Regions from separate parts of the Lentibacillus salinarum genome, predicted to be linked through region 2. Evidence: riboswitches for the same ligand, from Rfam matches in the RefSeq annotation. Region 2 holds a riboswitch; the other holds the start of a gene.
What was found. Region 2 has a riboswitch for S-adenosylmethionine ahead of metK (methionine adenosyltransferase). Riboswitches for the same ligand answer to the same signal wherever they lie in the genome.
Positions count from the first base shown of each region.

Region 1: another riboswitch for S-adenosylmethionine. It lies ahead of ACFQ4A_RS17775 (PLP-dependent aspartate aminotransferase family protein); the one in region 2 lies ahead of metK (methionine adenosyltransferase).

Region 1 covers NZ_JBHTNH010000058.1:39,216-54,725, forward strand. The annotation lists gene opp4C (oligopeptide ABC transporter permease) at 1-101, shown strand, start outside; gene ACFQ4A_RS17730 (LysM peptidoglycan-binding and 3D domain-containing protein) at 379-1,185, shown strand; gene ACFQ4A_RS17735 (hypothetical protein) at 1,246-1,392, opposite strand; gene ACFQ4A_RS17740 (glycine C-acetyltransferase) at 1,620-2,810, shown strand; gene ACFQ4A_RS17745 (L-threonine 3-dehydrogenase) at 2,991-3,920, shown strand; gene ACFQ4A_RS17750 (hypothetical protein) at 4,015-4,203, shown strand; gene ACFQ4A_RS17755 (ABC-F family ATP-binding cassette domain-containing protein) at 4,567-6,189, opposite strand; gene ACFQ4A_RS17760 (helix-turn-helix transcriptional regulator) at 6,560-7,543, shown strand; gene ACFQ4A_RS17765 (YpmS family protein) at 7,595-8,218, opposite strand; gene ACFQ4A_RS17770 (SGNH/GDSL hydrolase family protein) at 8,234-9,142, opposite strand; gene ACFQ4A_RS17775 (PLP-dependent aspartate aminotransferase family protein) at 9,358-11,103, opposite strand; SAM riboswitch class I at 11,239-11,357, opposite strand; gene rarD (EamA family transporter RarD) at 11,423-12,325, opposite strand; gene megL (methionine gamma-lyase) at 12,636-13,820, shown strand; gene ACFQ4A_RS17790 (NAD(P)-dependent alcohol dehydrogenase) at 14,094-15,185, opposite strand.
Region 2 covers NZ_JBHTNH010000014.1:6,365-21,874, forward strand. The annotation lists gene ACFQ4A_RS07020 (gamma carbonic anhydrase) at 1-485, shown strand, start outside; gene metK (methionine adenosyltransferase) at 577-1,782, opposite strand; SAM riboswitch class I at 1,907-2,013, opposite strand; gene pckA (phosphoenolpyruvate carboxykinase (ATP)) at 2,215-3,804, shown strand; gene ACFQ4A_RS07035 (ABC transporter substrate-binding protein) at 4,034-5,035, shown strand; gene ACFQ4A_RS07040 (ABC transporter ATP-binding protein) at 5,039-5,848, shown strand; gene ACFQ4A_RS07045 (ABC transporter permease) at 5,838-6,644, shown strand; gene ytkD (RNA deprotection pyrophosphohydrolase) at 6,657-7,139, opposite strand; gene ACFQ4A_RS07055 (hypothetical protein) at 7,147-7,737, opposite strand; gene ACFQ4A_RS07060 (hydrolase) at 7,918-8,235, opposite strand; gene ACFQ4A_RS07065 (ABC transporter ATP-binding protein) at 8,379-9,209, opposite strand; gene ACFQ4A_RS07070 (o-succinylbenzoate--CoA ligase) at 9,299-10,783, opposite strand; gene menB (1,4-dihydroxy-2-naphthoyl-CoA synthase) at 10,871-11,689, opposite strand; gene menH (2-succinyl-6-hydroxy-2,4-cyclohexadiene-1-carboxylate synthase) at 11,727-12,527, opposite strand; gene menD (2-succinyl-5-enolpyruvyl-6-hydroxy-3-cyclohexene-1-carboxylic-acid synthase) at 12,532-14,268, opposite strand; gene ACFQ4A_RS07090 (isochorismate synthase) at 14,272-15,510, opposite strand, start outside.

The DNA of each region.
Region 1 (15,510 bases), on a different contig from region 2:
TATGGGTCCCGCCTGCCGTTTGCATCACATTGACGATTCTATCGATTAACTTCGTCGGTGAAGGATTGAAAGACGCCCTTGATCCAAAAACAACCAAATAGATATGCCGCGTCTGGTATGGTCGAGCGTGGTAGAATCATAGATGAGGTCTCTTAAGACAAGCGATCTCATCTTTTTTTGTTTTATGTGACGGCTATGAAGCGTATTTTTGATATCGAAATGAAACAATCTAGGACTTTCGAAATAAATCTATTAAAATTGTAATAATTTCTCGGTAGTCTGGTAATCCTTGTAACAGACTCTTAATTGACCTGTAACTGCACACCCTGTGTACCTGTGTTAGTATGGGCAATGCAGAAATCGAAGGAGGGACTATCGATGAAGAAAATAGTAGCTTCTATTGCTACTGGTGTCGTGCTTGCCGGCGCTACGTTAACAACTGCCTCTGCTGCAGAATACGAAGTCGAAAAAGGAGATAACCTTTGGGGAATCGCCAAGGAATATAATACAACCGTAGATGAGCTCGTTGACATAAATGAACTTAAAACAACTACTATTCAGCCAAAACAGACCCTTTTCATCAATGATATATATACGGTTCAGAAAGGTGATACATTAACTGGAATCAGTGATGAATTTGAGGTGTCGGTTGATGATCTGAAAGACTGGAACAATCTCAAATCAGACATCATTGCGATTGGACAGGAACTTGAACTGAAAGGTGTGAATGTTGATCAGGATGAAACAACAGAAGCATCCGCACCGGAAAGCTCAGCCGATCAAGCAAGCGAGTCGGAACAAACAAGTGATTCGGAACAGGCAACCGAAGCAGAGCAGACGGCTGCCGGCAATGGTGAAGCAAACGGGGAGGCATCTTCCCAAGATAACCCGGACGGCGAAACCGTGTCCGTAACAGCGACAGCATACACAGCTGACTGTGATGGCTGTTCAGGTGTTACATCCACCGGCGTTGACTTGAATGCCAATCCGGATGCCAAAGTCATCGCTGTCGATCCGAATGTGATTCCACTGGGATCAGAGGTTTATGTTGAAGGGTATGGCTATGCCACAGCGGCTGATGTCGGTGGTGCCATTAACGGCGACAAAATTGATGTTCACGTCTCATCAAGAGATGAAGCAAGCAGCTGGGGCGTCCGCACAGTTGATGTCACCATCGTTGAGTAATATAACCCAGAATAACAAGGGGGGGGCATTCGTTAATCGAATGCTCCCCTTTTGTCTGCCTTATTTCAGAATAATAACATCATCGCTGAGGCTGTCATCCTCCTGCTGCTCAACGACATCGTTTGCATCACTAATCGTTTGCGTATAACCGACAATCCCGAAACTGACAATCAAACCAAAGAATAATGTCACTAGAAGCTGCTTCATGTTATGCTTTCCTCTCTATGTCGTCTATTTTTATTATAATCTAAAATTGATTGATATACTATAGGTTTTGTCATAATGTGACAGGTAAATCTTACAAATGACGAAAGCGGATACCCATTGAATGGAAATACCAAAATATAGCCTTATGTGTTAAACTTTTTAGTGGAACATGTTATGGTTTTGAACAGGATGACATAAAAGCGCCTACATATAAGGAGGAAGCACATATGACGAGTCAAGCATTACAATCATTTTTGCAGGCGAACATTACCGATTTAAAGGAACGTGGACTGTATAATGACATTGATCCGGTACAGGGGGCGAACGGACCGGTGATTCATATCGACGGGAAAAAGCTGATTAACCTGTCATCGAATAATTACCTAGGTTTGGCCACTGACGGGCGGCTGAAAAAAGTCGCCAAAGAAGCAGTTGATTCACACGGGGCTGGGGCAGGGGCTGTCCGGACGATTAACGGCACATTGGATTTGCATCTTGAGCTGGAGAAAAAACTGGCGGCATTCAAAGGAACGGAAGCGGTTATATCCTACCAGTCCGGCTTTAATTGTAATATGGCTGCCATTTCCGCGGTGATGGACAAGAACGATGCGATTCTTTCCGATGAGCTGAACCATGCCTCGATCATTGACGGCTGCCGGCTGTCCCGGGCAAAAATTATCCGCTACACTCACTCGGATATGGACGACTTGCGAGCGAAAGCAAAAGAAGCTGTTGAATCCGGGCAATATAATAAAGTCATGGTCATTACCGACGGCGTCTTTTCCATGGATGGCGATATTGCCAAACTGCCGGAAATTGTCGCGATTGCCGAAGAATTTGATTTGATCACATATGTTGATGATGCGCATGGCTCGGGCGTACTTGGCAAAGGCGCCGGCACCGTCAAACACTTTGGCCTGGAAAAAAAGATAGATTTTCAGATGGGCACATTGTCTAAAGCTATCGGTGTCATCGGCGGCTATGTTGCCGGTAAACCAGATCTGATCGACTGGCTGAAAGTCCGCTCTCGTCCGTTTTTATTCTCAACAGCCGTTTCGCCGGCAGATGCTGCGGCTAGTACAAAAGCAGTGGAGCTGCTCATGGAATCGACAGAACTAAACGAGAAACTGTGGGAAAACAGTGATTACTTGAAAGACGGGCTGAAAAAGCTCGGGTTTGATATCGGGAACAGTGAAACACCGATTACACCATGTATCATCGGTGATGAAAAAGACACGCAAGCATTCAGTAAGCGCCTGAACGAAGAAGGCGTTTACGCGAAATCGATTGTCTTCCCGACCGTACCGCAGGGAACAGGGCGTGTGCGCAACATGCCGACAGCAGCCCATACGAAAGACATGCTGAATGAAGCACTTGCCGCCTATGAAAAAATCGGGAAGGAATTGGGGCTTATCTAAGCTGCGGCCACTGGCATTCAAGCAGACTGGCGCCCGGGGATGGACTCATGGCCATGCCGGGCGCCTGCTGTTGAGTTGCGGTGAATACCAGCTATCCATATGTTGAATGGGTGAGCCAGCCTATTTGACAACGTCAAGAACCGACATCATTATTAGACGAATCAGCTGGAGGAAACGAACATGAAAAAAATTTTGGTGACAGGGGCGATGGGCCAAATTGGCTCAGAGCTTGTCAGTACATTACGGAAACAATACGGCGCATCCAATGTGGTAGGATCTGATTTGTGGCAAAAAGATGCGGAAGACGGCCCGTTTGAAATGGTGGATGTGACTGACGAAAAAGCCATTTATGAGGCGGCCAAAAAACATAACGTCGACACGATCATGCATTTAGCGGCATTATTGTCAGCGAAGGCAGAAGCAGCACCACGCCTGGCATGGGACCTGAACATGGGTGGCCTCATGAATGCGCTGGAAGTGGCTAGGGAACTGGATTTGCAATTTTTCACACCGAGTTCGATCGGGGCATTTGGACCGACAACGCCAAAACAGAAAACACCACAGGAAACCATCATGCGCCCGACGACGATGTATGGGGTCAATAAAGTGGCCGGTGAATTGCTGTGTGATTATTACTATTATCGATACGGGGTGGACACGCGTGGTGTGCGCTATCCCGGCTTGATTTCCTACGTCACACCGCCGGGCGGGGGAACGACCGATTACGCGGTGGAAATTTATTATGAAGCGGTGAAAAACAAGCAATACACCTCGTACATTGCTGCAGGGACGTATATGGATATGATGTATATGCCGGACGCGCTGAACGCGATCATTCAGTTGATGGAGGCAGATCCCGACAAGCTGGTGCACCGGAATGCGTACAACATATCGGCCATCTCAGCTGCACCAGAAGATTTTGCCGAGGCGATCCGCAAGCACATCCCGGCATTTAAGCTGGCGTATGAGGTGGACTCGGTCCGTCAGCAAATCGCCGAAAGCTGGCCGGATCATCTGGATTCCACCGCTGCAGCAGAAGAATGGGGTTTTAAAGCTGCATATGATATTGACCGGGTGACTGCCGATATGCTGGGAAAACTTCAGGAATAGGATAAAAAACGTTCCCTGATTGTGGTCAGGGAGCGTTCTTGTATGTCGGCAGGCGTGCGGCAAGCGGATCCACCTGTGTGGAGTGATGGATTTATTGAAAAAACCGGATGAATTATTATCCGAGATAAAAGCGTTAGATGCCGAACACCCACAAGTGTTTCAAAAAATTTATTCAGAATACGTGAAGCAAGTAAGTTGGAAATTTTTCAGTCCTAATGACATACCAGACGATAAAATGTTTTTTGATGCGAGCTGGCCATATTCTCCTCTCTTTATTCCATAGCCAGAAAGTGTACCAGTAAATGGCAGAAGTGCGGTACTCGGGCAGAAGTTGCGGTGCACGTGCTGAAGTTTGTGTGCAGTACAAAACGCAGCTCGCGTAACAATTGCATAGAATCGCGCAAACGACCATACGCGCAGCCACAACCTAAATCAGGCAAACTGCGCGCTACAGCAATCGAGTCGCACGACTATCCAGCTAGACCGCGCGCCTGCTAGCCTGCTACACCAACCGCACCTTCTATGCAAGCTACGTGGGTTAACGCCAGTCACCGGGCCGAAAAAAAGAAATCAGCATTCTAGCCGATTTCTTCCCGTTTAGCGTAAATTAATATGAGCCGCTGAAAACGCGGCAGGCCGCGTTTCCTTAGCCAGCATACATCGCCTCAACTTGTTTCTGCAGTTCTTTATCCGCAATATAGTCATCATAGCTCATTTCTTTATCAACAATACCTTGTGGCGTGATTTCAATCAGCCGGTTGGCGATCGTCTGGATAAATTCATGGTCGTGTGATGTAAATAAGATCGAGCCTTTAAATCGCTTCAGCCCATTGTTCAGCGAGGTGATCGACTCCAAATCAAGATGGTTGGTCGGCTCATCGAGAACAAGCACATTGGCACCCGACAGCATCATTTTCGACAGCATGCAGCGGACACGCTCACCACCGGACAGGACACTTGCCTTCTTCAGCGCCTGATCCCCCGAGAACAGCATACGGCCCAGGAATCCGCGCAGGAATGTCTCCGTTTCATCTTCAGGCGAATATTGCCGGAGCCAGTCGACAAGCGGCAAATCATTGTCGTCAAAATACGCGGCATTATCCCGAGGGAAATACGATTGCGACGTTGTCACGCCCCATTTATACGTGCCAGCATCCGGTTCTATATTACCCATCAGTATCTCAAACAATGTCGTTTTAGCCAGATCATCTTTGCCGACAAACGCCACTTTATCATCCTTGTTGACGGTGAAACTGACATTATCAAGCACTTTTTTGCCATTAATCGTTTTCGTCAAGCCTTCAACTAAGAGCAAGTCATTGCCAATTTCCCGGTCAGGTGTAAAGTTAATATACGGATATTTCCGTGATGACGGCTTGATGTCATCCAGTGTGATACTGTCGAGCAGTTTTTTCCGTGATGTGGCTTGCCGTGATTTCGACGCATTCGCGCTGAACCGCTCGATAAATGCCTTCAGATCTTTGATTTTTTCTTCTTTCTTTTTATTTTCTTCTTGTGCCATTTTTTTGGCCAGCTGGCTGGATTCGTACCAGAAATCATAATTGCCGACGTAGATTTCAATTTTGCCGTAGTCAACATCGGCAATGTGTGTGCATACCTTATTAAGGAAGTGGCGGTCATGCGATACAACAATCACGGTATTTTCAAAGTTGATCAGGAATTCTTCCAGCCACTGAATGGCGTGAATGTCCAAACCGTTTGTCGGTTCGTCCAGAAGTAAGATATCCGGATTTCCAAAGAGTGCTTGTGCGAGTAATACCTTGACTTTCTGGTTTTCGGGCAATCCCGCCATGTTTGCTGAATGAAGGGACTCATCAACGCCCAGTCCTTTCAATAGAACGGCTGCGTCGGATTCCGCTTCCCAGCCGTTCATTTCAGCAAATTCCCCTTCCAGTTCAGCCGCGCGAATGCCATCCTCCTCGGAAAAGTCAGGCTTCATGTAAATGGCATCTTTCTCCTGCTTGACCGCATATAGGCGTTCATGTCCCATCAGGACTGTTTCGATGACATCGTAGTCTTCATAAGCGAAGTGATCCTGTTTCAAGACAGCGATTCGCTCATCAGGTCCTGTCGTTATGCTTCCTGATTGCGGTTCCGCTTCACCGGAAAGAACCCGCAGGAACGTGGACTTGCCGGCCCCATTTGCGCCAATGACGCCATAGCAGTTGCCGGGCGTGAATTTCAGATTCACATCCTCAAACAGTTTTTTATCCCCATATCGCAAACTTACATTATTAACCGTTATCATGCCTTAACGTCCTCCAATATTTATCATCATCGTTAGCTTAAGTGATTTAAGGCGATTCGTCAACGTAAACGGTTTCCGGCACCGCGCCATCGGACAATTGACATATCAGGCTGCCGCGAAACACCAAAGTGTCAAAAAGGTTGCCAGCCGCCAAAAAGAATCTTACATTAACAGTAGAAGTGTGTGTTCAAATAGGAGGATAAAAAGGACCAAGAAGTTCGAGGCGGCGCCGTTTCGAGCAGCGGAATGTATGCCTTCAGATACATGAGCAGCGGAGAAACAAGCCAACGAAGAAATTCGACGTGTCATTTTTACCGGACTTTTTGAACAACCTCTAGAAGACTTTTGATATAAGAGGGGGAAACCATCAATGGAACGGGGAAGCCATCACCGCTTGTTGCATTTAAGAGACATTTTATTCAACGATACGGACGAGCATCATGATTTGGGGATCGATGAGCTGATTGAAAAACTCCGCGCCGTAACCGGTGATGCCACATTTGACAAGCGGACGGTCAAGCGCGATCTGGAAACCCTTGATGACAGGGATTTTGAAATTGTGCGCAACCAAGGGAAATACGGTAAAATCAAATACAGCCATCAGACGCGGCTGTTTGAAACGTATCAGCTACGGCTGATCATTGACGCTATTTTGTCGGCGCGTTTCATTACGACAAACGAAAAGGAAAAATTGATTCAGAAGATCAAGCAGCTGACAAGCAGCCATATTGGCAAAACATTGCCGGAGCCGATTTTGTTCAGCCAATCCGCCAACATCGATTACGAGTTGGTTAAGCTGAATATCGACCGTGTCCACCGAGCGATTTCGGATGGCAAAGTACTGACCTATCAATACGGCAAATTCAATGTCCAGAAGCAATTTGTCTATCACCGGGAGGGAACCTTTTATCATGTTGAGCCGTACGCCTTGATCTGGCAAAACGATTATTACTATTTGATCGGGATTTTCCAGGATACGAATGAACTGCGCCATTACCGACTTGATCGCATCCGTAACATCAGTGTCAGCGACGAGTCGTTCAAAAAGCGGGACTTCAATTTGCAGGAATATGTGAACCAGAGTTTTCACATGTTTGCCGGTGAAGAGATGCGTATTAAAATCCGCTTCCACAACAGTTTAGTCAATGTCGTGCTGGACCGGTTCGGACAGGATGCGGATATACGGGGGCTGGATGAAGATCATTTTGTTCTGTCGACGAAAGCCAAGCTGTCGGAAGGGCTGGTCAATTGGATCCTGACGTGGGGTAACCGGGCGAAAGTGCTGTCACCCAACCATCTGGCGGAGCGGATCAAACGGCAGATCCGGCAAATGCTGGACGTGTATGAGGATTAACAACGGACGGTCGGTGAAACAAGGGACCGAGCGCTCTGCCCGGGTCCTTGTTCAGTCTTCCGTCTCGATCCCTAACGTCCGGTATGGCACGTCAATATTGAAGGTGAGGTTGTTTGCTTCCAGGTCAATTTGTTTCACGCTGACTTGGAAGTTACTTTTAATGTCCATATCGGTCACCGCCACATAGATTTCCGCATCGGCCGGATTGATTGTCACCCATGCCGGCATCGGCAAATATTGCTGCAAATAGTCCATGATTTTTTTGTTCGGCAAAGCCAGCTGCCCGATGGAAATCGACTGTTGCTTAAGGATGATGTCACCATTTTCTTGTACAATCGGCTCAAGATGAACAGATAACGGAACCGTTGAGGAAAAGACGGGCAGCTCACCGACAAGCTCCACATCATCATCCAAGGATACACTGTACTGATGGCCACTCCCCTCCAACAGTTTATCAAGATAGGCGTTGATAAGCTCGTTTAAATTCTGTTTGGTGGTGCGGACCGTAAATTCCGAGCTCGGCTGGGTGTGGTTCTCGGCCGGGTCAGGTGGCGTTGTTTCCGAAACAGGCCAGAAAATCAGTGCTATGATGGCGATTACCACAAACACATTGGCTCCGAGCAGCCAGAAGAACAGCCGCTGCCACTTATTGGGTTGCTTTTGATGATGTGCCACAGCACGGCTCCTCCTTTAAGAATCTGTCAAATAATCCAATACCCGTTTGGCCAACAGCTGATAGCCCCGATGGCTGGGGTGAAAATGATCGTCCGCGAATAATTCATAGTCGCCGGATTCGAACAGGTCAGCGATTGGGATGAACGTTACGTTTTCGTACTGATCAGCGACATCCCGGCTCGTTTGATTCCAGTCATCCACAATCATGTCAAGTTCTTCAATATCCGCGAAGTAGTTCAAAAAAGGGTTGTAAACACCAACTAAATAAATCTCGGTATCTGGGTTCATATTGGTCAGTTTATCAAAAATCTGCTGCAGCCGATCTTTGTACGCACGTTTGGCCGGTGTGAAATTTTCCAGCCGTAAGTTGGTGACGTTTTCTTTGACAACCTGCATAATATCATTAGCGCCAATCGTAATCAATACCATATCGGCATGATCAATCGACTGGGCAATTTCAGGCTGATCAAGGCGTTCCAGCAGCTGGTCGGAGCGGTTGCCGCGTTTGCCGTAATTTTCAAATGAGACGACTTGTGTGTTTTTGTTGATTTGATTATCCAGGATCCCTACATAACCATCCTCCACAACGTCATCCCCGACGCCCTGGGTCAGCGAGTCGCCAATGGCTGTAATCGATGCTTCCTTGTTTGTGAAAAAATCAATGGTACGGTGGACAGCTTGATTCAGAAACACCTGCAGTTGCGTGACAGGCTCCTCTGATTCAATACCGGATGTCGTATCCTCATTCGTTTCTTCCTCATCTTCCGGTTCATCAGCCGCGTCTTCTGTGTCTTTGTCCTCGTTTTGCTGGGCAGCCTGATTGACCGTTTCTTTAGCCGGGCTTTCCGGCTGAGAAAAAATGAGAAAAGGAGCGATGCCGATGAACAGGACACCTAATATAGTGAGTACGTCGTTTTTCTTCATGGTCTTCACACCTGTAGTCAATTTTCATCTGATGTAACATGTTTATCGTCAATATGTAATCAGTTATTGTCGTATAGTTTTATTATATCATGTTCATGCTTGACTCATCCCCCATAAAAAAACCGTGCAAACATAAAAAATTCGTCCTCGGGTGAAGACGAATTTTATAAAAGGGCCACGACCGGCAACGATATTTTTCTATCCGGACCGGCAGTTTAGCTGTGGATCGCCTCTTTCCGGGTGCCGTTTTGCCGGATGCGGACGGCTTCTTCATAGGCCTTTTTGCCGGAAATGACCGTGAGACCGGCTGTCTGGGCTTTTTCCAGTGTCTGATCGTTACTGGTCGGCTGTTCGACCCAAAGAATGGCTGCCTCCTGGTTGATCGCTTGCTCAACCGTTTCCGGTGGAAGTGTCGGCTGATTGGTCAGAACAGCATCTATCTGGAACGGCACATCGCTTAACTGGTCAAATGCCGTTTTGTCCTCTCCGCCGATTGGGGCAATTTGGAAACCGAGCTGCGCCAGTTGTCTGATGTGCTTATCAAATGCCGTATCCCCTGCATTATGTCCTAGGACTGCGAGTGCTTTTTGCCGGATTCCACCGTTGCTCCGGTCAAACGGCGATGCCAGCAGCCATTGGATCGCGTCTTCTTCGCTCAGCTGGATGATCGGCGCTGCACCGGTTGCTGTGGCAATCGCCTGATCCAGATCAGCCAGCGTATCGTTCGTTGCTTCGAGACCGACTGAGAGGCGGACCAATTCTTCCGTCACACCGCTTTTTTCCAAATCCTCCGCTCCCAATTGCTGGTGGGTTGTGGATGCCGGATGGATGATCAGCGACTTCGCATCGCCCACATTGGCAACATGTGACCAGAGGGTAATATTGTCGATCAATTGCCGGCCGGCTTCCCGTCCGCCTTTGATGCCAAATGTGATGATTGAGCCATAGCCTTTTTGTAAGTATTTGTTCGCCAGCTGGTGCGATGGATGCGCCGGCAACCCCGGATAATTCACCCACTCCACGGCCGGATGATTGGTCAAATAATCAGCAACGACAGCGGCATTTTGGTTGTGGCGCTCGACTCTCAGATGCAATGTCTCCAGACCCTGCAGCAGGAGAAACGCATTTTGCGGGCTCAGGCAGGCACCAATGTCGCGCAGCAGCTGGACACGCAGTTTCGTCGCGAAGGCTGCCGGGCCAACGTCGACATAGCGCAGGCCGTTATAGCTGTTATCCGGTTCGGTGAATTCCGGGAATTTGCCATTGCCCCAATTGAAGCGTCCACCGTCAACGACGACACCTGCAATCGCTGTACCATGGCCGCCGATCCATTTGGTTGCCGAATGAACAACAATATCCGCACCCCAAGCGAGCGGCTTCGTCCCATATGGCGTGGCAAATGTATTGTCGATGATGAGTGGGATGTCATGATGGTGTGCAATCCCAGCAAGGGCTTCCAAATCCAGTACGTTCAGGCTTGGATTGGTAATAACTTCACCAAATATCGCTTTCGTTTTATCGGTAATGGCGTTTTCGATTGCTTCAAGGTCTGTCCCATCGACAAGCTTGACATCGATCCCATACCGCGGCAATGTGTTGGCAAATAGATTGTACGTGCCGCCATACAAGTTGCTGTCAGCAATAATTTCGTCACCGCTGCCGGCCAGATTTAAAATCGTGAGCGAAATCGCAGCCATACCGGATGATGTGGCAACAGCCGCTACACCATCCTCTAGTAGGGCCATCCGCTTCTCAAATGCGTCAAGCGTCGGGTTCATAATACGGCTGTAGATATTGCCTTCCTCTGTCAGTCCAAACAAGTTTTGCGCATGTTCCGTATCCTCGAAAACATAAGACGTTGTTTGATAGATGGGAACCGCACGCGATCCTGTCGCCGGGTCGGGTTCCTGTCCACCGTGTAGCAGTTGTGTTTCCTGGCTTTGCAGGTTAAAGTTTGCCATAATGATTGCCTCCTTAAGGTTTATGATAATCATGTGACGCGCTATAAAAAAGTGCTGTCTTAATCGTCTGACGAAGAGGCGAAACGAAAAACCCCCTTCAGTAAGAGAAGAGGGCTATTGCTGTCACCGGTCCTCCTCTTATTTTCCAGATCTAGCGTGACCTGTAGGATGTAGCACCTTTCAAGACACGTTAATCAGCCTTGATGGTTGCCGGGCTTCACAGGGCCTAATCCCTCCACCGCTCTTAATAAGAGATGCTAATTTTATTAATTTAATGAACATTATATAATGAATGCACACCGTCCGTCAAGTTGTTTTCTTAATTTTTTTGCTTGCGGCGGGCCGGTACCGGGTGGGCAGATGCCATATAAATCACTAAAGCAATCCAGATAAAACCAAATGATATCAGGTGCGCGGCGGAAAAGGTTTCACCATAGGCAAACACACCGAGAAGTAGCATGATGGTCGGCGCAATATACTGCAAAAAGCCGACCATCGATAATGGAATCTTTTTGGCACCGCTGGCAAACAAGAGAAGCGGAACAGCGGTGGCAATCCCGGCGCCGATTAATAATAGTCCCATACCGGATAGCATAACATCTGCTGCAATGGAACTGTCCGGCACAATTAGCAGGTAAATCAGCGCGGCTGGTGTGACAATCATTGTTTCGATGGTCAGGCCGAACATGGGACTGATATCGACCGTTTTTTTCAATAAGCCATAAAGGCCGAACGAGAAAGCCAGCAACAGTGATACCCATGGAAAAACACCATAACTGATGGTGAGATTGATCACCCCGATGCCTGCCAGAATAAATGAAAGCAGTTGCCGCTTTGTCAATGTTTCGTTTAACACGATCATTCCTAATAGAATACTGACAAGCGGATTGATGTAATAGCCAAGACTGGACTGGATAACATGGTCGTTATTCACGGCCCAAATAAAGGTCAGCCAGTTTAAGCTGATCACGATCGATGCCAGCGTTATACCGCTCAACTTCTTTTTATCCTTGAAAATAAGCCGGCATTCCTGCATGAACGGGCGCCACTTGCGCACCGACAGCACGATGACAACCATAAAGATGAACGACCAAAGAATACGGTGTGCGAGGATTTCACCAGGCGCAATATCATCAAGCAGCTTCCAATAGATTGGCAAAAAGCCCCACAATAAATAGGCACCTACTGCATACAAAATGCCTGTTTTACTTTCCTGGTTCATGCTGGATACCCCCTTTTGTCATGGTTGCGATTGGACATGTGAGTCGCTGGACATACGGCGAGGAGTGGCTAGCAAATCGTGCGAGCATGGCTACAGTTTGTGAAGAAGCCACCTTAACGCGTGCGGTACCACCCCAAACATAAGCGACATCCAGCCTCAAGTCATACGGCATTATGTAAATATCCTAATTTTAAAATTTATGTTGCAAAATAGCAATCTGTCAGACTTATAGTTTATTAAAAATGCTTTCAAAATGAAGGGAAATCCCATAAGATAGCTTTATAGACATTTATTCCAAGGGGGTTTATTCATGACGGAGAAGCATAAGCAGGTTGACACATCGGTTATCCATGATGGCTATAATCCGGATGACATGCTGGGAAGTCTTACCACACCGCTTTTCCAGACATCAACATTCACGTTTGAAACAGCGGAGCAGGGGGAGCGGCGGTTTGCCGGTGAGGAAGACGGTTACATGTATTCAAGGCTCGGCAATCCCACTGTCAGGGTTCTGGAAGAAAAGATGGCAGCTTTGGAAAATGCCGAGCGCGGACTGGCCTTTGCCTCGGGCATGGCAGCGGTTTCGGCCATTCTAGTGGCCCTAACGAAAGCCAATGACCATATCGTCTGTTCCACGGGTCTGTATGGCTGCACATTTGGCTTATTGAGCATGATGCAGGATAAATACCAGATAACGCATGATTTTTCCATGATGGCAACAAAGGAGGAGCTGCGCACATTAATCAGACCGGAAACGGCTTGCATTTACGTCGAAACGCCGATCAATCCGACGATGAAACTGATTGACTTGGAGATGGTGGCGGAGGTCGCACACGAGCATGATATTCCGGTCGTTGTCGACAATACGTTTGCCTCGCCGTATTTGCAGCGGCCGCTGGAACTCGGCTGCGATGTTGTCATTCATAGTGCCACTAAATATATCGGTGGACATGGCGATGTGATTGCCGGGCTTGCCGCCGGTAAAAAGGATTTTTTGGATGAGGTGCAAATGACGACACAAAAAGATATGGGTGGCATCATGTCACCGTTTGACGCCTGGCTCTTGATCAGAGGGCTCAAAACCTTACCAATCCGGCTTGACCGCCATTGCGATAATGCTGAAAAGGTGTACGAAAAACTGCGACAGCATCCGAACGTATCGCGTGTCCTTTACCCGAATGATGCCAGCCATCCCGATTACCACATTCGGCAAAAACAAATGAAGCGCGGCGGCGGGCTCATTTCCTTTGAAATTAAGGGGACGAAACAGGATGCCCAGCAGCTCTTGAACAACCTGAATTTTATTAAAATCGCTGTCAGCCTCGGTGATGCCGAGACGTTGATTCAGCATCCGGCGACCATGACCCATTCCGTTGTTCCCGAAGCATCCCGGCTGAACATGGGGATTACCGACCAGCTCATCCGCCTGTCGGTAGGCCTCGAGGCATGGGACGAGATTTGGGCCGATATAGAGCAGGCGCTTAACCGGCTGTGAACCTGCCTCTTAAATCACGACATTAAAATAAAGTTTGACTAAAAATGGGCTTATAAAAGCCTGTTTCAGCAAAAATGTTAGAGCCTGTTTTTGAAGGAAGATTGATCAAAACAGGCTCACAGAAATTTCATTCCGGAGAATTTTTGTGAAAAAGTTTGATCACTTTCTGCTTGTGTTATTCTATTGAAGCGCCTTGTTTACGGAACAATGACATCCTCTATACAGTTATGTTTTTATATAAAGAAAGCATATAGAGGAAAGACTACGTGTTTGTTATGCTATTCTCACAATCGGTTTGACTGTTGTGCCTTTTTTAGAGTCCTTGAACGCTTGATTAATTTCATCGAAATCATAAACCTTCACCAGCTTGTCAAACGGAAACTTGCCTGCCTTATAATAAGCTATTAACTTCGGTACGAACAACTGCGGAATAGCATTTCCCTCAATGGCTCCAACAATTGATTTTCCTTCTGCCATAATATCCTCAAACACATTGAACTCCGTCTCTTGCGTAACACCTACGACAGCTGATACTCCCAAGGGTTTTAATGCCTGGACAGAATAGCGCGCAAGAGTTGGAACACTGGTTGATTCAACGGTGTAGTTAGTTCCACCGTTTGTGATTTTTTTAATTTCATCGACGATATCCATCTCTTTACTATTTAAAACATCTGTTGCGCCCAGCTCTTTAGCCAATTCCAGACGACTGTCATGCACATCAACGGCAATGATTTTTGCACAACCGACAATGTTTGCTGCCATGACCGCGCTGAGACCAACTGCACCACAACCATAAACAGCAATAGTTTCCCCGAATTTAGGCTGAAGTTTATTTAATACAGTTCCGGCTCCTGTCTGAATCCCGCACCCCAATGGACCGAGCAAAGATAAATTCACATCCTTATCAACCTTTACGACATTCCTTGCGTTGGCAACAGCATACGTACCGAACGAGGATTGTCCGAAAAAGGTGGACAGTTCCTGATCTCCCTGATGGATTCGTTTTGTTTTATCATTCATGATTCCGCCAAAATTCAGATCATTAAAATACAAACAGTAGCTCGGATAGCCTGTTAGGCAATTTTCACAGTGCCCGCACGAAGAAAATGATAAAACAGCATGGTCTCCGGGCTCCACAGTTTGTACATTGGAACCAATTTTTTCGACAACGCCGGAACCTTCATGTCCCAGAACGGCGGGTAGTGGAACAGGTACATCCTGATCTCTTGCAACAGCATCTGTGTGACATACGCCAGAAGCAACTATTTTGACTAAAACCTCATTATCTTTAGGGTCATCCAACCGGACTTCTTCCAGTTTGAATTCTTCCCCTTTACCATGTGTAACCGCTGCTTTAATTTCCATGTTCCTATTCTCCTTCCAGTTAGTTAAATGTATGCTAAAAACAGTATTCCCCTAATATAGTATATTAATGTAGCGGGATTGTTTCTTAGGTAACACAGAAAACCCATCGCGATTTTTGTAAATCCACAACCTTGACAACTTTATGATGAGACCCGTTTTTATAATAGAAAGGGAATATTATACATTGCGTCGCTTTTGATGTATGCTCAACCCTATGAAACATAAACTATCCGTCCGTTCAGCATGGCTAAACACCAGCTTTCCGGCATAAACTAACGTAAAAAGGAAATTTATGCTATATTAAGGCTAGTGCCGCTTACAATAA
Region 2 (15,510 bases):
ACCCATCGGTTTTTATTGCCCATGATGCCGACGTCATTGGCGATGTCATCATTGATGACCAATCAAGCATCTGGTTTAAAACCGTCATTCGCGGCGATGTAGCGCCAACGCGGATCGGGAAAGGCGTTAATATCCAGGACCTGTCCCTTGTCCATCAAAGTCCGAATATGTCGGTAACGATAGAAGATCACGTGACAGTCGGCCACCAGGTGACGCTGCATGCATGCACCATCCGCCAAAACGCCCTGATCGGCATGGGGTCGATCATTCTGGATGGGGCGGAAATTGGTGAGCATGCCTTTATCGGTGCCGGCAGTCTTGTCCCACCCGGCAAAACAATCCCGCCCCGCACACTTGCCCTCGGAAGGCCCGCCAAAGTCGTCCGGGATTTAACGGAAGCGGATTATCAGGAAATGGCACGTGTTTATCAGTCATATATCGAGAAAGGGCAATACTATCTAAAGCTGACAGGTTCTTTTGATTGAACTGGTCAATTGATTACGATTATCACCGCTTCATATATCGTTCAGGTCATGTCAAAAAAGATGCGGAATCAGCCGCATCTTTTTTGATTCGTCACGATTCAGTTTTTACCAGTGCCTGTAATTCATCCACCTTATCCGTTTTTTCCCACGGGAAGAGCGTATCTGTTCGGCCAAAATGCCCATAGGCAGCCGTATTTTTAAAGATCGGCTTTTTCAGATCAAGCATCCGGATGATCCCGGCCGGACGAAGATCAAATGATTTCCTAATAGCGTCCACAAGTGCGTCTTCACGCACATCTCCCGTGTTAAATGTATTAACGGAAATCGATACCGGTTCGGCCACACCAATCGCATAGGCCAGCTGCACTTCACACGTTTTGGCCAGTCCGGCTGCGACAATGTTTTTGGCAACGTAACGGGCCGCATAGGCTGCCGAGCGGTCAACCTTCGTATAGTCTTTTCCGCTGAACGCCCCGCCGCCGTGACGGGCATAGCCGCCATATGTGTCAACGATGATTTTCCTGCCTGTTAAGCCTGCATCGCCCTGGGGGCCGCCGATCACGAACCGGCCTGTCGGGTTAATGATATAGTTGGTCGTTTCGTTCAGCAAGTTTGCCGGCACGACAGGTCGGATAACATGCTCGATCAGATCCTGTTCAATTTGTTCTGTCGTTATATCCTGATGATGCTGGGTGGAGATAATAATCGTATCAACGCCAGCAGGTATCCCGTGTTCATCATAGTCAATCGTGACCTGTGTTTTGCCGTCGGGACGCAGGTAATCCAGAACATTATCCTTTCGCACATCTGCCAGACGTTTTGCCAACTTATGAGCTAGTGAAATCGGCAGCGGCATCAGTTCCGCCGTTTCGTCACAGGCAAAACCAAACATCAATCCCTGGTCTCCTGCCCCAATTGAGGCAATTTCTTCGTCACTCATTTTTCCCTGACGTGCCTCCAGCGCTGTATCAACACCGCCGGCAATATCAGGGGACTGCTCGTCAATCGCTGTGAGTACGGCACACGTTTCCGCATCAAACCCGTATTTTGCCCGGGTATACCCGATATCTTTAATCGTTTGCCGGACGATCGCTGGGATATCCACATATGTCGTTGTGGTGATTTCACCCGACACCAGCACCAGGCCTGTTGTGACAGTTGTTTCACAGGCAACACGGGCATTCGGGTCTTTTTTTAAAATCTCGTCCAATATCGCATCTGAAATCTGGTCACAAATTTTGTCCGGGTGGCCTTCTGTAACCGATTCAGATGTGAATAAACGCCGTTTTACAGCCATGTGGCCATGTCCTCCTTAAGTATATGGTACGGAACTCTTTTTCAGTCTATTATTGCAATCAATTAACGTCTTAAAAAACAAAAAACCTTTCCTGCACAGTGAGGAAAGGGTTCGAGGCCTTTCACTCTTATTGTTCAAGGTTGAGCCCTTGCACCAGATTAGCACCTTTTCACAGACGTGATGGTTGCTGGGCTTCATCGGGTCTGTCCCTCCACCAACTCTGAATAAGAGAGTATCCGTTCGCAAATAATCGTAACGAAATCCGTATGGGATGTCAACTTTTTCATCGGACCGGCGTCACATTGCCAAAAAAAATTCATATGATTAAATACAAAAATAGTATGGACTAATTTATTAAATGTGTTATACTAATATCAAATTTACATGATCAGGTTATTTTTGATTGAATCCATTAAAAGGTAGGTATTGAAAATGAAAACAAAGGAAGATGCATTGTTAACGCAGGACCTGCTTACCCACCATAATATACAAACCAATTTAACTGTACCGCAGTTAGTCGAAAAAATCCTGTCACGTCATGAGGGTATCTTGAGTGCCACTGGCGCAGTGTGTGCAACGACTGGGGAGTACACCGGCCGTTCACCAGACGATAAGTTTATCGTCCGTGATGATGTCTGTGATGAATTGGTTAACTGGGGCGATATCAATCGTTCCATCGATGAAGCTTCTTTTGATAACCTGCTGGAAAAGGTAACGGCCTACTTGCACGATAAAAAGGAACTATTTCACTTCAAGGGATTTGCCGGGGCTGATCCAAACCACCGGCTGCCGATTGAGGTCATTAATGAGTATGCATGGCACAATCTGTTTGCCCGTCAACTGTTCATCACGCCGACGGATGACGCATTCAGAACGCACCGTTCCGAGTTCACCGTTATATCCGCTCCGACGTTCAAAGCCGACCCGGTAATTGACGGTACGAACTCTGAAACGTTTATTCTGATTTCCTTTAAAAAACGGATTATTTTAATTGGCGGAACCGAATATGCAGGCGAAATCAAAAAATCTATCTTTTCCGTTATGAACTACCTTCTGCCTCAAAAAGATATTCTATCCATGCATTGTTCGGCAAACGTGGGCCAGGAAGGGGATGTCGCCTTATTCTTCGGTCTTTCCGGCACAGGCAAAACAACGCTATCCGCTGATCCGTACCGGCGACTGATCGGTGATGACGAACATGGCTGGAGTCCAAACGGCATATTTAATATCGAAGGTGGCTGCTATGCGAAATGTATCAACCTGTCGCAAAAAAAAGAACCGCAAATTTACAATGCGATCCGTTTCGGGTCCGTGCTGGAAAACGTGATCCTTGATAAAGCATCACGTGAACCAGACTATGACGACACATCGCTAACGGAAAATACACGGGCAGCTTATCCGCTGGAAAATATCGATAACATTGTCAAACCAAGTGTTGCCGGTCATCCAAATGCAATTATTTTCCTGACGGCTGATGCATCAGGCACGTTGCCGCCAATCAGCAAACTGACGAAAGAACAAGCCATGTACCATTTTCTGAGCGGCTATACAAGCAAACTAGCCGGGACCGAGCGCGGGGTAACCCAGCCGCAAGCAACCTTTTCCGCTTGTTTTGGTTCACCATTTCTGCCGCTGGCACCGTCCACGTACGCTGAAATGCTTGGTGACAAAATCGATCAATTTAATTCGAGTGTCTTTCTCATCAACACCGGCTGGACCGGCGGATCATTCGGCACAGGTGAACGGATCAAGCTTTCCTACACACGGGCAATGATCCATTCCGCACTGGAAGGTGAACTGAACAATATTGAGTCAGTGACCGATGATATTTTTGGACTGGAAATCCCGTTGCACGTTCCAGGCGTCCCTGATGACGTGCTGATACCAAAAAATACGTGGGCGGATAAAAAAGCCTACGAAACTGAGGCACAGGCCCTTGCCGTGAAATTTCACAGCAACTTCAACAAGTTCACCAAGGCAAGTGAACAGATCCGAAACGCCGGCCCGGTGTATAAAGGGTAATTCAGCAACAATTTTGATTCCTCATCCCAAAAGGATTTAACATATGAAGAAAATACAGCCAGCTTTGATCTGGCAACCGGTCCCTTGTATGGCGACCGGTTTTTTTATTCCTTCCGCCGACTTCTGGCATCCGGTAACCATCCTCCATATAGGCATTCACACATTTTTTAAACCCGCATAATATGACGACATAACGGAACACAACTCTTATGTGAAAGGAACGAATACTATGAAGAAGCGTTTCGGTATTGCTTTGCTGGGTTGTCTTTTGCTTATATTCACAACAGCCTGTGGTGCCGGCAATGACAAAACCACCCTTCAATTGGCTGAAGTGACACGCTCCCTGTTTTATGCACCACAATACGTCGCGATTGAGAAAGGCTTTTTTGAAGACGAAGGGATTGATATCGAGCTGCAGACAACGTGGGGCGGTGACAAAACCATGACGGCGCTATTGTCCGGCGGAGCGGACGTGGCCCTTGTCGGATCTGAAACATCCATTTATGTCCATGCACAAGATTCCAAAGATAAAGCCATCAATTTTGCCCAGTTAACACAGACGGATGGTACATTTCTGGTTGCTAAAGAGCCAAAGCCTGATTTCACGTGGGACGATATCAAAGGAAGTAAGTTTCTTGGTCAGCGTGTAGGTGGCATGCCGCAAATGGTCGGCGAATATGTCCTGAAACAACACGACATTGATCCGCATGGTGATTTAAACCTTTTACAAAATATTGATTTCGCCAACATACCAGGTGCTTTTTCATCCGGTGATGCCGAATATGTGCAATTGTTCGAACCAACGGCCAGTACATTCGAACAAGAGGGTGAAGGCCATATTATTGCCTCGTTTGGTGAAGAATCTGGAAGTGTCCCCTATACAACATTTATGACGAAAGAAAGCTTTCTGAATGAAGATGAAGAAACCGTCAAACGGTTTACAAAGGCAATCCACGAGGCACAGCGGTGGGTTGAAGCGCATAGTGCAAAAGAGATTGCTGACGTGATTCAGCCATATTTCGAAGACACAGAAAAGGAAATACTGGCATCTTCCATTGACCGATACAAGAACCAGGGATCTTTCGCATCAGACCCAGTGCTTGATAAAGACGGATGGAACAACTTAAAAGCTATTATGGATGAAGCCGGCGAACTGCCAGAAGATGTTCCGTATGAAGATCTTGTCAACACAACCATTGCTGAGGAAGTCATTGGTAACGAAGGAGGATAACCCATGTCATTTCTTACCTTGGATCAGGTTTCACACCATTATTTTTCCAAAAAAGCCTATACAAAGGCACTCGACAACATTTCATTTTCGGTTCAAGAAGGCGAATTTGTGGCACTGCTCGGGCCAAGCGGCTGTGGTAAATCAACCATCCTTTCCATTATTGCCAGGATTTTCGACCATACGGCAGGAGAGATTTACGTAAACGGCCAGCCACTTCATCGGGCCCGGCCGAATATTGGCTATATGTTGCAGCAGGACTATTTATTCCCATGGAAGACCATTATTGATAATATTATGATCGGTCCAAAAATCAGTCATGATCAGTCCAAACAAACGCGGGATAGAGCAGCTGAAATGCTCAGTCAGGTCGGTTTATCCGGCATTGCCGACGATCATCCTGATTCACTTTCCGGCGGGATGCGGCAGCGTGTCGCGCTTGTCCGCACACTAATCACAAACCCGGAGATCCTGTTGTTGGATGAACCGTTTTCCGCCCTCGATTATCAAACCAAATTAAAGCTGGAAGACCTGGTCTGGGATCTGCTGCGTCTGTACAACAAAACGTCCATTCTAGTCACCCATGATATCGGTGAAGCCATTGCCATGAGTGATCGGATCCTAGTGATGGCTGCCAATCCGGGCGCCATTGCTAAAACGTTTGAAGTACCGCTGGAACTCCGGCACGAAAAGCCATTTCTGGTACGGCGTCATCCAAAGTATCAAGTCCTATTTGACAAAGTCTGGGAAGAATTAACTAAAAATGAAGACGGATCACAGCAGACAAAGGTGGTGGAATCCTCACATGACATATAACAATGATGACTATTTGTATAAACATTATTTGGAAAACCAGAAACGTGAAAAGCGACTGGTTTCAGCCTGGCAGATCATCATCCTCATTTCTTTTTTTGGCTTTTGGGAGTTAGCCAGCCGGATGAGTTGGATTGACCCGTTAATCTTTAGCTCACCATCGGAAGTGTGCATGGTCCTGGTAGAAAAATTTTCAGATGGATCAATGCTCACCCATCTCCAGATTACCCTGTTTGAAACCATTCTTGGCTTTATGATCGGTACGGTTCTTGGCATTGTGATGGCTGCGATTTTATGGTCATCCGAGCGGTTTTCCAGCATTATGGATCCTTATCTGGTCATCATGAACGCGATGCCCAAAGTTGCTCTTGGACCAATTATTATTGTCGCCATGGGGCCGGGCTATTTATCAATCATTACCATGGGAGCCATTATCTCAGTCGTGATTACGACTCTGGTCGTTTATTCCGCGTTCAGGGAAGTTGACCCTAACTATATTAAAGTGTTAAAAAGCTTCAAGGCCACACGGGGGCAAATGTTTAAGGAAGCCATTTTTCCGGCTGCCATCCCGACAATGATTTCAACATTAAAAGTGAATGTCGGCCTGTCCTGGGTAGGTGTTGTCGTCGGGGAATTCCTTGTGTCCAATGAAGGGTTGGGCTATTTAATCGTTTATGGCTTCCAGGTATTTGACTTCTCACTCGTCATGTCCAGCTTGATCCTCATTTCCATTTTTGCCGCATTGATGTACAAAATCGTCGAACGTATCGAAATGTTTTTGATTAAGCATACACGGTAAAAGAATCGGCTGTCATAGCCGATTCCGTAACGCTTCGTTTACAATAAACGCCATCGCGTGCGTCAACACATCATCTTTCATAATAAAACTGTACGCCTTGTTATGTTTCACATCGCGGGGGATTCGTGTCAGTTCACACGGGCCTTCCGTCTCATAGTAAGTTTCCTGTACAGCCAGTTCCCCGATTTCCGCAAAATAGACGTTCTTGACAATTGTTTCACTTTTGCCGACAACAAGATACTGACCGATATATTGGACGGTTTCCACGATTCCCCCGGTTTCCTCCTTCACTTCCCGGATTGCTGCATCCCTGGCTGCTTCATTTTCCTCGACTTTGCCACCCGGGAATTCAAGACCCCGTTCCTTATGTCTGGTTAACAGCCATTTATGCTTATACCGGCAAATCACCCATACATGTTTCGGACTCTGGGAAAACGGGTGATCCGCAAACGATAATGTTACCTCATTACGATAATAGTCCGTGAATCTGTACATGATAGTTTCAACTGCTTTCATCTTTTGCTGATTTGTTAGAATGGTTAATATTGGTTATAGACCACTGATCATTATCCCATGAAAACTCAATTGACACCGTATAAGTGCCATATAAATCGGTTGTGTTTTTCTGGACAACTTCCACGGTCCCAGCATCTTTACGTATCATATCATAGTCATGATTTTCGTGAAACCATGGCGGTGTCTCGGTCGGTTTCAGATATAAGCCGTCGGACGCTTCGTGAAAATAAAATTGAACATAATCAGATGCCACATCTTTTGTTGTTATGTTTTCAAATTCCTTTAATACCGCCTGCTTGGTGTCAAAATGAATCACTTTATTAGCCTCATCCGTTTCCTGTAGGATCATGTCCATAAACTGATCGGTTAACTTGACGACTTTGGCATGTGACAGCTCATGTTTAACATTTTCTTTTTCGGCTAAATCGTGTTCTGAACCATTTACTTCTCCCACTGAATGGCTTTTATCCTGCTCGGCCAATACGGCCGGTTCGGTTGCTGGATGAGCGATATACGATATGAGTGATATAATTCCCATTACAAAGCTTACATTCACGATACGCTTTTTACCTGTCATAACGAATCTCCCTTCAGTATAATTTATAAGCTTCTTATTAATATACTATTCCTCTTTTTTTGACTGCATTAAACCATTTGAAAAACTTGCGGGCGTCCTGAGCCCTTCCGTCTTCAGTGAGCGCTGAATTTTTGGTAAAAAAATAGGAATAAGACATGTCGCTTATTCCCTGGTCGTTGATCACATCCGGTTGTCTGTTAACACACCCATGCTTTCAATATGCTTTTTGGTTTCTTTATCCCCGAGCTCATAAATCATTTGAAAGGCAGCCGTTATGCCGGCATCGTAATTATCATTCGGTTGATCATTATGGTATGGCCTAATCGGGACATGCGCTCGCCAAAAAGCCTGTCTATCCGAAATATGCATACCATCCAGTCGTTGCCGCAATTGACGTGCTTCATCTTCCGTAGCATAAATCACAAACGCATCGTTATTATCATATCTGACTTGGGAAATTTCGTGGCTTCCCGTGTTGATATAAAACTTCTTCTTCATGGTCAGCACCTCCTGTTATTAATTTGTCTTAAAACAGGGGTAATTATGAATGAAAGACAAAAAAACAGTACCCTTATGTCACGTTGTCAAATAAAACAAAATCCCACCAGCCTAATCTGTTCAGACGATGGGATTTATATGTTTCAGTTAGCTGCCGGCTGTTGAAGTCCGGCTTTGTCAGCCAATATGCAGCGGCCTCTTCCATGCGGGATACACATCGGTGTCCCAAACATCGGGTCAAACGTCACATCACACTTCATTTGAAACACTTCATGAACCAAGTTGCACGTGACAATTTCTTCCGGTCTCCCTTGCGCAAAAATCGTTTTGTCCTTAATGGCCACAATATGATGTGCATAGCGGCAGGCAAGATTTAAATCGTGCAGTACCATGACAACCGTGCGCCCGTCTTTTTCATTTAACTCAAATAGAAGATCAAGCACATCAATCTGGTGGGTCATATCCAGATAGGTTGTCGGTTCATCAAGCAAAATAGTGTCCGTTTCCTGTGCCAGTGTCATAGCAACCCAAGCCCGCTGCCGCTGCCCGCCGGAAAGCGAATCAACCGGGCGGTCCTTAAATGCCAGCGTATTGGTTGCCTCGAGTGCCTGATGAACAGCCCGATCATCTTCCTTGGACCACTGTTTGAAAAAACCGTGGTGCGGATGCCTGCCCTGTTTAACGAGTTCCATGACACTTAAGCCATCAGGCGATGCCGGACTTTGTGGCAAAATAGACAATTTTTTCGCTACGTCTTTCGTACCCATTTTGGCAATATCTTCCCCGTCCAGCACCACATCGCCGCCTTTTGGCTTCAATAAGCGGGCCAATGACCGAAGCAATGTCGATTTCCCACAGCCATTACTGCCGATGAATACGGTAATTTCACCCTTGGGAATTGTTATATTCAAATCATCAATGATGATGTCATCACCATAACCGAGCGTTAAATCTTGTGCCGATAACGTCTGCATCGGAATCTCTCCCTATGTCTTGCATTATCTTTAGAACGAACTGGCATACATATGTAAAGCGATATATGCCGCAACCATTTACTTCTTACCTACAGTTTATTTCGTATTCGGCCATAAGTCAATGACTTCCGAGAATCATTATCATTTAGATGCTCGGCCAATTTGCTCCGAACCAATTTGTTGGAAGCATTACGCGGCAGTTCATCTAAAAAAATAATTGCTTTCGGTATTTTATAACCGGCCAAACGCTCGCGGGCAAAATCCAAGATCGCTTCCGTAGAAACGGATGCTTGTCGGCGAACAACAAACGCGACAGGAACCTGGCCCCATTTTTTGTCCGGTTTACCAACGACACCTGCTTCATGAATACCATCAAACGAAGCCAGCACACTTTCAATTTCTGTCGGATAAATGTTTTCCCCACCGGAAATGATCAGATCTTTGCGCCGGTCAACGACATATAAAAAGCCATCCTGATCGGTATAGCCGAGATCACCGGTTGCCAGCCAGCCGTCAATGATCGACTTGTTGGTTGCCTGTTCACGGTTAAAATAACCCTGTGTGACCATTGGGCCTTTGACAAAAATTTCGCCCACCTCATCCCCGATAGCATTGATCTGCAACTGGGCGGGAAACAACGGCTTTCCGGATGAACCGAGTTTTTCCAATGCATCATCCGGACTTAGTGTTACAATTTGAGATGACGTTTCTGTCATACCATACGATTGAAAAACGGGCACTTGTTTGGCCTTCGCTTGTTCCAGCAATGATTTCGGTGCCGGACCACCGCCGAGCAACATGCACCGGAACGTATCCGGGTAGCGTTTGTCCCCCAACAGCGTAAGCAGATCGTTGACCATCACGGTGACAACGGAAGCAATCGTGACACCTCTTGTCATAATCGCATCGTGAACGAGCTGTCTGTTATAATGTTCCATTAAATAAACCGGCATACCATAAATGACACTCCGGATCAGGATTGCTAAACCACCGACATGAAATATCGGCAGGACGGCAAGCCATTTATCCCGGGCTCGCAGGCCAAGATTCAGCATCGATCCAACTGCACTCCACCAATGATTGCCGTATGTATGAACGACACCTTTCGGAAAACCGGTTGTACCTGATGTATAAATGATCGTGAAAACCGCATCCAGATCAATTTCCGATTGCAGTTTGCCTGTTCGTTCCGGCAACTCCCAAACGTCTGAAAATTTATGGAAAGTTGCGTTTAGGTTCCGGTCGTGAAGCTGGCCCAACACAAGGCTGACGCCGGCATCATTCAGCTGATCATTTAATTCCTGCTCAGTCAACCGGATGTTCAGCAAAACAGCCACTGCACCAAGATACGATAACGCATGAATCGCCACAACCATATCGATATGATTGGCAGACAGAATCCCGACTTTCGTATTGTTTTGCACACCAAGGCCACTTAATTTCCGGGCAAATGACTGGCTCTTGTTTTTCAGTTCCAAGAAAGTACAAGTATTGCCATCAGGTCGTTCGATGGCCGTTTGATTAGGTGCCAGCTCAGCCTGTTTGGAAAGCCAATGGGGAATAACTTCAGCCATATGTCTTACCTTCTTTCATAGCAAAATTGTAGATAAACCGAAAGCCTTTGCCGCTTAGCAGCAAAGGCTTGGTAATCATCTGTAACATTATGGAAAACGTGGAAATTGTTTGAAATCAGGTTTGCGTTTTTCTTTAAACGCATCACGGCCTTCTTTTGCCTCGTCAGTCGTGTAATAAAGCAATGTAGCGTCACCGCCCATTTGCTGCAACCCAGCCAAACCGTCCGTGTCAGCATTGAATGACGCTTTCAAGAACCGGAGAGCGGTTGGTGATTTCGCCAGCATTTCGTCACACCATTGCAATGTTTCCTCCTCCAGTTTTTCCAGCGGTACCACCGTGTTGACCAAGCCCATTTCATAGGCTTCCTCGGCATTGTACTGACGGCACAAATACCAAATTTCCCGGGCGCGTTTATGCCCGACCATCCGTGCGAGCAGCCCGGCTCCATATCCGGCATCAAAACTTCCCACTTTCGGGCCGGTCTGACCGAAGATGGCATTGTCAGCAGCGATGGTCAGGTCACAAACGACATGAAGCACGTGCCCGCCACCAATGGCATAACCGGAAACCATGGCGACAACAGGCTTTGGAATGGTACGAATAAGACGCTGCAGATCCAGAACATTCAGTCGTGGTACGTGATCTTCACCAACATAGCCGCCGTGTCCACGGACTGACTGGTCACCGCCGGAACAGAACGCCTTGTCACCGGCTCCGGCCAGAATGATGACACCAATTGATGAGTCATCGCGGGCATCGGCAAACGCATCAATCATTTCATTGACGGTAAGCGGTGTGAACGCATTACGCTTTTCCGGGCGGTTCATCGTCACTTTAGCAATGCCGTCGTACTTTTCATAAATAATTTCGTTGTACTGTTTCGCTTCTTCCCATTGAACAGTCATGTTATGCCTCCTTAAATTGTTAATATGTACAGCCATTTTAACTGGACTGCAAATATTCATTCACTATTTTACCAAAAGTCGCCGGTTGTTCCACGTGAATTGCATGTCCCGCACCTTTAATGACGATATGTTCAGCTTCGGGCAGCAGCCTTTCCATCGCCTGGTTAAGATTGATGAATTTTTGATCCCACTCACCGGTCAGCAGCAAAACAGGCAGACGGAGCTGCTCCAACAGGCCCCACCAGGAAGGCTGTTTCCCCGTTCCCATATACCGCAGTGACTGGGCAAGTCCCTTCTCAGAATGTGATAAGCGCTCAGCTCGTAATTGGTCACGGACTGCTTTAGGCAATTGTTTCTGTGATTGAAACAGCGGGATATTCTCCCAGTAGGCTACAAATGCTTCGATCCCATCCAGCTCAATCCATTGTGCCAAGTTTTCATCACGCTGCCGGCGGGTTTCACGTTCTGTTTTACCATCCAACCCGGGTGAAGCACTCTCCAATATGAGTGATGCGACACGTTCTGGATAAACAAGCGCAAACGACAGGGCCGCTCGTCCACCCATGGAATAGCCTATAAGGTACACCTGTTGCCATTCCAGTTCATCCAATAATCCAGCCAGATCACGGCAAAACGTCTCCATCGTTTTGGCAGGGTCTTGTCCTGTTCGGCCGTGACCAGGTAAATCAAGGGTTAGTACCTGAAACGTATCCGCCATATCCTGTATTAAATTTGTCCACGTGCCAGCCGTCCCGGTAAACCCATGCAGCAGAACGACTGGCTCTCCATCACCTTGCAGTTCATACCAATAAGCTGTCCCATTAATCGTCACATGCATATCATCACGCCTTTAACAGTGATGTTTCGATAGCCTGCCATTTGCGGCGATGCCATTCCATATTAGCGGTCCGATCAGTGTTCACCTCTATAACCGACAGACCATCATATTGATAGCTTTCACGGAGCGCCTGCTTCAATTCCGGAGCACTAGCGGGCCGCTGATAGGAGCCGCCATACATATTAACAGCATGCTGAAAGTCAATATCCGGCGGCGTCCCAAATAATGCTTCAAAATGCGCTTGATGATTAACTTGCGGCAAAAAGGAAAAAATGCCACCACCGTTATTATTGACCACAAGAATCGTGATATTGAGATCGTAGTGCTTGGCCGCCAGCAGCCCGTTCATATCATGGAAAAAGGACAAATCACCAAGGACAAGGGTGACAGGCTCTCCCGCGGCCGAGGCACCAAGACCACTGGAAACCATGCCATCGATGCCATTAGCTCCACGATTTGCCAGCACGTCCACTGATTTATAGGTTGTCATGAAAAAGGTGTCCAGATCCCGAACAGCCATACTATTGCCGACATAGATACTGCTTTCATCCGGAACGACTTCCAGCAAACGGCGGACCGCCTCTCCTTCTGTAACCGTATCCCGATCATCAGAGGCCAATAAATGATCTTTCGCCGTCTGATTCATCTGTTGCCACGTTTCCAGCCAGTCGGCATCAGACGCGCCGTTACCGCATCTATTTGTCAGATCCTGGCATAACAAAGCTGCATCAGCATAAATCCATTCTGTCCGATTGCCGGCAGGCTCCCGGTATCCGGCCGTGTTTTCCACGACAAATTGCGGAATGTCGTGATTTTCTCTGGCATAGAACAGATAGGCTTTTGATACTGGCATGGCGCCAAAGCGGATAATGAAATCAGGCTTGAGCCGCTGCCTTAGTGTTTCACTTCGTAAAATGGCGTCATAGCCTTCGATGATCACACCTTTATCGTGCTGCCCGGCTCTTACTTGTGATAATGGATCAGCAAGAACGGGCAATCGCCAAGCCCTTGCAAATGCCGTTACCGCTTGTGCAAAGGCCGGATCTGTCTGTGGACCGCAAACGATCAGTCCTTTTGATAAACACTGTAATTTGCCACTCAGTGCATCAAGTTGCGCCGGATCGAGACGACGTTTCCCGTCAGCTGCTGTATAAAACGATATATCATTCTGGTCGCCCCACACGTTTTCCAATGAAAAATCGGGGATTAATGGCTCCCGGTATGGAAAATTCAAATGAACAGGGCCCGAGTTGCCTCCATTGGCTGTAAGAACAGCCCGTGATGCTTTATTTCGTGCGTAAGCAAGCATATGGTCATCAGCTTCAGGAAGCGCCATTTCATGAAACCATTTAGCATAATCACCGTATAATTTAAGCTGTCCGATTGATTGCGGCGCCCCGACATCACGCAATTCATGCGGCCTGTCAGCAGTCAGGACAACAAGCGGCACACGGCTGTAATACGCCTCGATAATCGCCGGAAAATAATTGGCAGCAGCCGTCCCTGAAGTACAGACAATGGCAACACCCTTCTGTTGCTTTTTGGCCATTCCCAGCGCAAAAAAAGCAGCCGAACGTTCATCAAGCACAACCCACTGGTTCAATCCGGGATGTTCGCTAATCGTCATCGCCAGCGGTGTGGAACGAGATCCCGGTGAAACGACAACATCCGTCAGTCCGCTTTTGAATAATTCGTCAACAAAATTCGCGGTATAGCGTGTCAATTTTTCAGTATGATTCATCGGTCAGCCTCCCAACACGGACAGCATTGGCTTAAATTTAATATTGGTTTCGTCATATTCTGTTTCCGGATCCGAATCTTTCACAATCCCGCAACCGGCAAAGAGAGAGGCCTGATCTCCCCGAATCAGCCCTGATCGGATAGCCACGGCAAATTCGCCGTTCTGATTACTGTCAAGCCAGCCGACAGGAGCACCATACCACCCTCTGTCAAGTGCTTCATGACGCCGGATAAATGCGAGCGATTCGTCACGCGGGACGCCCCCGAGCGCAGGGGTTGGATGCAGTTTTTCTACAATGTCAAAGATACTGTAGCCATCTAGTAATGTTGCCGTTACAGGTGTATACAGATGCTGCAAATTTTTTAACGGATAAATAACCGGCTCGTCCGGAATAGTGATATCCGTGCAATAATGTGCCATTGATTGTCTGATCATTTTCACGACAAAGTCATGTTCACGTCTGTTTTTTTCATCGTGAAGCAAGTTGTCGGCAATCTCAGTATCCTGCTTTTTTGTGTTCCCACGCGATGCTGTTCCAGCTAGACAGGTGGACAATATAGTGTCTGTTTCCTGCTTCACCAGTCGTTCAGGGGAAGCCCCTACAAAACAGTCACCGTTACGTTCAAAAGCGAAAACATAGCTGTTCGGCTGTGTCTCAATCAGTTTATTTAATACAGCCGATATGGCAGCCTGATCTGTCAGTTTCACTTGCAATTCCCGGGCGAGGACGATTTTTTCGGCATGCTGCTGTTGAATGGACTCGGCAGCAAACTTGACGGTTTCCTTCCATTCACCAGGGGCCACTTCCTGTTGCGCTTCAATATGTGCGCCTTTAGGCAAGTCACCAGAAGCCCCCATTAAAACAGCTTCCATTTGCTGCAGTTTACGTTCCAATTGCAGCGGATGATCGTTTTCTTGTACTTGGATATTGATGGTTAAATAGCATGTATTTCCCTGTTTTGTCAGCATAAATGCTGGGACAGTTAATGCCAGCTGCGGAAAGTTTTTCCATAATAGGGATTGTCGTTTCGCCGGATCAAATGACATGCCGCCCAAAGCGAGCAGCCCCGTGCCGGGCGTCTCATAGGGATTGTGAATAACGGCGTCATGTCGTAGTTTTTTCCAGGATATTTCGGCCTGCTCAACCCGATCTGTCTCAGCTTTGACATCAAATGCACTGCCAACACCGGCAATACAAAAGTCTTCCGCCGTACTTGACCAAAACGTTCGGTCCATCGACAG